Linked DNA regions of Terriglobus albidus. The protein of the gene in region 1 binds, or shares a complex with, the protein of each later gene. Links are inferred from orthologs where the notes say so. Each region holds a gene or a part of one and is shown on either strand. Other genes may lie near its edges.

What was found.
Region 2: the proteins of metK (region 1) and groL are in contact, whole or in part, in a cryo-EM structure (PDB 8P4O), measured with the Escherichia coli proteins. The link is inferred for Terriglobus albidus from one-to-one orthologs.

Annotation. Positions count from the first base shown.
Region 1 is NZ_CP042806.1:6,167,471-6,170,654, reverse strand. The notes cover bases 225-3,087. They hold metK (methionine adenosyltransferase), read left to right. Parts: upstream 225-989; coding sequence 990-2,186; downstream 2,187-3,087. Other genes in these bases: FTW19_RS24655 (hypothetical protein), read left to right, coding at 2,387-3,087; FTW19_RS24665 (TonB-dependent receptor), read left to right, coding at 225-797. Outside these bases: more of FTW19_RS24665, read left to right, coding at 1-224; more of FTW19_RS24655, read left to right, coding at 3,088-3,184. UniProt on the Escherichia coli protein: Catalyzes the formation of S-adenosylmethionine (AdoMet) from methionine and ATP.
Region 2 is NZ_CP042806.1:4,527,782-4,531,026, forward strand. The notes cover bases 20-2,943. They hold groL (chaperonin GroEL), read left to right. Parts: upstream 20-609; coding sequence 610-2,277; downstream 2,278-2,943. Other genes in these bases: FTW19_RS18040 (co-chaperone GroES), read left to right, coding at 216-512; FTW19_RS18050 (REP-associated tyrosine transposase), read left to right, coding at 2,441-2,872. In the rest of the region: FTW19_RS18055 (zinc-dependent alcohol dehydrogenase family protein), read right to left, coding at 3,022-3,245.

The DNA.
Region 1 (3,184 bases):
CTACTAATACGCCGTTATTGAACCGCATTCGTCCTTACAAGGGCTACAACGCGATCAATACGGTATCGCCCATGTATATGGCGAACTACAACGCCCTGCAGCTGGCCGGACAGAAGAACTGGAAGAACGGCTCTCTGTTCAGCGCCAACTACACCTGGTCACGTGCCTTGACCAATGCCAGCGCCGATCGGACCGGAGCACCGCAGAACAACTACGATCTGATGGCCGAGTATGGCCGCGCCGCCGCCGATCGTACACACATCTTCAACTTCAACTTCGTCTACAACCTGCCGTTTGCGGACCAGCGCGGTCTGGTTCACCGGGTGCTGGGTGGTTGGGAGCTGTCGTCTGCCGGTTATTTCCAGACCGGTCTGCCGCTCAGCCCTGCGACCTCCTCGGTGGATCCAGGTGGGATTGGCTTTCTGGGATCGTCGGCGGCAGGCGGACGCCCTGATCAGGTCGCCGATCCGAACTCGGGGACCGGTACAGGCCAGTACCTGCACTGGTTCAATACCGCAGCATTTGCGACAGTTCCAACCGGCGTCTATCGTCCGGGCAATGCTCGTCGCGGTGTGGTCAACGGGCCTGGCTGGTGGCGTGTGGATCCGGGACTGTTCCGGAACGTGCGCATTGTCGAGGGCGTCTCGGTGCAGGTCCGTGGCGAGTTCATCAACGTCTTCAATCACACCAACTGGGATACCGTGGGAACGAATATCTCAACGACGACAACCTATGGCCAGGTAACTGGCTTCCGCGACAAGCGCATCGTGCAGCTTGGCGCAAAGCTCACCTTCTAAACCCTTCATTCCCCTTGATCGGGGATCTTGGACGGCGGCCGCTTCGGCGGCCGTCGCTCTTTTTTGCCGGGAAATGGCCCGTTCGGCCCTCCAGGCGCCCCGCTCGCTGCAAATCTGACCCGAAATGGGCACAACCGCGTAAAATGAATAGTGCATCACACGAGCTGCAACGCGGCATTGGAGGAAGTAGTTTTGGCGACACGCGACCGTTTTCTGTTTACCAGTGAGTCCGTAACTGAGGGACACCCTGACAAGATTGCCGATCAGGTATCGGATGCAATCCTGGACGCCTGCCTGGAGCAGGACCCCTACAGCCGTGTCGCCTGTGAGACCCTCACCTGCACCGGTCTGGTGGTGGTTGCCGGCGAGATCACGACCAAGGCGTATGTCGACTTCCAGAACATCGTCCGCGCCACGGTGAAGGCTATCGGCTATGACGACGCCCTGAAGGGCTTCGACAGCCAGACCTGCGCTGTCATCTCCTCGATCAACAGCCAGTCGCCTGACATCGCCCAGGGTGTAGATACCGGCGGCGCCGGTGACCAGGGCATGATGTTCGGCTATGCCACCAACGAGACCCCGGACCTGATGCCGACTCCGATCGCGCTGGCGCACAAGCTGTCGTTCCGCCTCTCCGAGGTCCGCAAGAACGGCCTGATGCCGTACCTGCGTCCTGACGGCAAGAGCCAGGTGACGGTGGAGTACGACGAGAACCACAAGCCCGTCCGCGTGGATGCGGTGGTGATTTCGACGCAGCACGCCGAGTTCAAGGACCGCGATCCGAACTCGACGCTGACTAATGAGCAGCTTCACGCCGACATCCTGAAGAACGTGATCCAGGCCGTCATTCCGGCCGAGCTTCTGGATGCCGACACCAAGTACCACATCAACCCGACCGGCCGCTTCGTTATCGGCGGACCGATGGGTGACTCGGGTCTGACCGGCCGCAAGATCATCGTCGACACCTACGGCGGCATGGGCCGTCACGGCGGCGGCGCCTTCTCCGGTAAGGACTCGACCAAGGTCGACCGTTCGGCTGCTTATATGGCCCGCTATATCGCCAAGAACATCGTCGCCGCCGGTCTGGCCGATCGCGCCGAGGTTCAGCTTGCCTACGCCATCGGCGTCGCCGAGCCGGTTTCGGTTCTGGTGGACACCTTCGGCACCGGCAAGGTCTCCGAGGCGAAGATCACTGAGGCTGTCCGCGCGAACTTCTCGCTGACGCCGAAGGGCATCATCGAGACCCTCGAGCTCCGCCGCCCGATCTTCAAGCAGACCGCAGCCTACGGCCACTTCGGCCGCACCGGCGATGCGTTCACCTGGGAGAAGACCGACAAGGCCGCCGCTCTGAAGGCTGCCGTGCAGCGGGAAGCGGTCGCTACCAAGTAATTGAATGATCGAATAAAGGAATGATGGAAGAAGAAAAGCGCCGCTTTTGCGGCGCTTTTACTTTTGGCGGCTTGCGTGGGACGCTATCGTCATCTCATCCATGCAGCGACAATTGCCACTGTGGGTGACCGGCTTTGCCAACCTGCAAGCAATCGGGTTGCCTTCATCACGCCGTTCTGTTCCGCATGGTAGCTTGAAGTATGCCTACGACCGAGGTTCAGCCGCTAACGGTTTCCGGCGACGGCGGCTCCGGCGGGAAGCGCAATCTTCTCTTCTGGATGCTGTGTATTGCTGGCTGCTTCCAGTTCGCGCAGGGATTTTCCATCACTCTGGGGCCCGCGTTTACCCTGCAGGATTTCGCCTATGGTCACGTTGAGAGCCCGTACCGCCGGCGCATCTTCATGGAGTGGGTCTACCGGGCATTTCTGCACTTGCATGGTACCCGGGTGTTTCATCTGGGCAAGCGCATCATGACTCCGGAGCAGCAGGTTCTGTTTCTTACCGGCTTCGTCGCGTCAATTTTGATGGTTGTAGTGACCTGGACACTGATCCGCCAACTACTGGGACGCCAGACCCCGTGGCAATGGCTCTCTCTGGCGGCCATCTACATGCTCGATACCCACGAGCTGCTCTCCTTCGATATCCGAGCGCAGTTTCCTTATGATCTGACCACGCCGGTATTTTTCGGGACCGGCTTATACGCTCTGATCAGCCGTAAGCGATGGCTTTATTACGCGGCTTTTCTGATTGGAACGTTGAATCGTGAGACGACGATGTTCCTGCCGCTGCTGTTTGTTGTCTGCTCCTTGCCGGAGGAGTTCTCCCTGCGCCAGGCATGGCGGCAGATTCGTCCCCTTGTGTTAGCCGAGGCAGCCGCTCAGTTGGTGGTATGGCAGCTCCTGGTGATGTGGTGCGAGCGAATGACCGGAGGACCCGGAACCGGCATTGTGATCTCCTGGCGGAACAATCTGCATATCGTCTCCAATCCAACGCACTGG
Region 2 (3,245 bases), 1.6 Mb from region 1 along the record:
CTCAAAAAGCTGACGTTATTGTACTTCTGCCACCACAGGACGGGGGAGGATATCGTTCGATAGCGTCCCGCAAAAGCGCTTAAGTAATATGAGCGCGTTTCACTCATATTTAATCTCCACAGCTTGACTTCGTTTTCCCGTTTGCATATCGTTAGCAATCGGAAGGCGTGAGTGCTAATTCCGCCGGACCAACCATTCCAAGGAGAAGTTCACACATGGCATCGACGAAGTTTACTCCGCTGCATGACCGCATTCTGGTCAAGCGCGTAGAAGAGGGCGAGACTCTGCGCGGCGGCATCATCATCCCCGATTCAGCGAAGGAAAAGCCCTCGCAGGGCGAGGTTATCGCAGTAGGCAAGGGCAAGTCGAACGACGAGGGCAAGGTTTTCCCGCTCGATGTGAAGGTGGGCGACAAGATCCTCTTCGGCAAGTACTCCGGCACCGAGATCAAGCTCGACGGAGAAGAGTTCCTGATCATGCGCGAGGAAGAAGTCCTCGGCATCGTCAAGTAAGCCTCACAACCGAGTCGTATCCCCTGCCCTAATCGTCGGGCATGGACGAATCCTATCTCGCCCGTTCTGCGGGCTAACGAACTAGAGGAAAAGAAATATGGCAAAGCAAATCCTGCACGGTGAAGACTCCCGCCAGGCCATTCTGCGCGGCGTGAACACGCTGGCCGACGCAGTGAAGGTCACCCTGGGCCCCAAGGGCCGCAACGTTGTTATCGAGAAGAAGTTCGGCTCCCCAACCATCACCAAGGACGGCGTGACGGTTGCCAAAGAGATCGAGCTCAAGGATCCGATCGAGAACGTCGGCGCCCAGCTCGTCAAGGAAGTCGCCTCGAAGACCTCGGACGTTGCCGGTGACGGCACCACCACCGCTACCGTTCTGGCGCAGGCCATCTATCGCGAGGGCGTGAAGACCGTTGCCGCCGGCGCGAACCCCACCGCTCTGAAGCGCGGCATCGACAAGGCTGTCGAGACCATCGTGGGCAAGCGCAAGGAAGACGGCTCGGTTGAGGGCGGCGCCCTGGCCAAGCTCTCGAAGCCGGTCTCCGGCGACATGATCGCTCAGGTGGGCACCATCTCGGCCAACGCCGACTCGCAGATCGGCTCCATCATCGCTGCCGCCATGCAGAAGGTTGGTAAGGATGGCGTGATCACCGTGGAAGAGTCCAAGACCATGGAGACGCAGCTCGACGTCGTCGAAGGCATGCAGTTCGACCGCGGTTACCTGTCGCCTTACTTCGTCACCGATGCGGAGCGCATGGAAGCCGTTCTCGAGAACCCCTACATCCTCATCTACGAGAAGAAGATCTCCACGATGAAGGACCTGCTGCCCCTGCTGGAGCAGATCGCCCGCACCGGCAAGCCGCTGGTCATCATCGCCGAGGACGTCGACGGTGAGGCCCTGGCGACCCTGGTCGTCAACAAGCTGCGTGGCACGCTGAACGTTGCCGCCGTCAAGGCGCCTGGCTTCGGTGACCGCCGCAAGGCCATGCTGGGCGACATCGCCATCCTGACCGGTGGCCGCGCCATCACCGAAGACCTCGGCATCAAGCTCGAGAGCGTGAAGCTCGAGGACCTGGGCACCGCCAAGCGCGTGACCATCGACAAGGACAACACCACCATCGTCGACGGCGCCGGTAAGGACACCGAGATCGAAGGCCGCGTGCGCGAGATTCGTGCGCAGGTTGAGAAGACCACCTCCGACTACGACCGTGAGAAGCTGCAGGAGCGCCTGGCCAAGCTGGTTGGCGGCGTTGCCGTCATCAAGGTCGGTGCTGCTACCGAGACCGAGATGAAGGAGAAGAAGGCCCGCGTTGAGGACGCCATGCACGCGACCCGCGCTGCCGTCGAAGAAGGCATCGTCCCGGGCGGCGGCGTCGCTCTGGTTCGCTGTGCCAAGGATGTCGACGCTCTGATCAAGACCCTCGAGGGCGATGAGAAGATCGGCGCCTCCATCATCCGTCGCGCTATCGAAGAGCCCCTGCGCCAGATCGTCGGCAACGCCGGCGAAGAGGGCGCAGTGGTTGTCGGCAAGATCCTGGAAGGCAAGGACAACCAGGGTTACAACGCAGCCACCGGCGTTTTCGAGGACCTGGTTGCCGCCGGCGTCATCGACCCGACCAAGGTAACCCGCACCGCGCTGCAGAACGCTGCTTCCATCAGCGGCCTGCTGCTGACCACCGAGGCTCTCATCTCCGAGATCCCCGAGAAGGCTGCTCCGGCTGCCGGTGGCCACAGCCACGGCGGCGGCATGGACGGCATGTACTAGGTTCCTGCGCGGACGGCGAATCGCGCTTCGCGCAAAGGCACAGAACGGCCCCGGTTTCCGGGGCCGTTCTGCTTTTAAATTTCAGATAACCACGGGTGCCCCACCCTCGCAACGCTAGGGTGGGTTCGATGGCATACAAGCGCGGTTAACCTACAATCTCCTCATGCCATTAGGACTTGCCCGTCATACAACTGAGGTTCATTTTGTGACCTTCAGTTGCGATGGCCGGCGTCCATACCTGGAATCTGCCGAAACAAAGAATCTCTTCCTGGAATCACTTCGATCTGTCAGCCAACGATATGGGATTGAAATCATCGGCTACGTCGTCATGCCCGAGCATGTCCACCTGCTGATTGCTATTCCCAAAGAAGAAGTAGCTCTCGGGACCTTCATTCAAGCCCTTAAAGTCTCAGTCGCAAAGCGTTGTGCGCAAAAACCATTCTGGCTTCCCCGATATTACGACTTCAACGTTCTCACTACGGCGAAGATTCGAGAAAAGCTCGACTACATGCATAACAATCCCGTCGTTCGAGGGCTCGTTCCTTTTCCCGAAATGTGGCTGTGGTCGAGTTACAACGTTCCTCTCGTCGTTTAGAGTCTCGTACCATCGAACCCACCCTAGCGTTGCGAGGGTGGGGCACCCGAAATAAGCACAACCATGTGCCACTCAAAAACTGCGTTTAGTAGTCAATCGAATTTCTTCCACTTATTTCGGCCGCATATCTATAGGTCAAACAAAGACTTCTAGATCACATCAATCACAATCTTCCCGTTCGCCTTACCGCTCTCAACAAGTTCATGCGCTTCGAGCGCGGTCTCGAAAGTAAAACGACGCTCGTCGACCATGGGACGCAGCTTACCCTGCTCCACCATGCGAGTGACTTCGCGCAGGATCCATCCGTGATGACCGCGGCGCTCGCGGGTAAGCAGGGGCAACAGAACGAAGACGCCTGAGTAGCTGGCTCCAC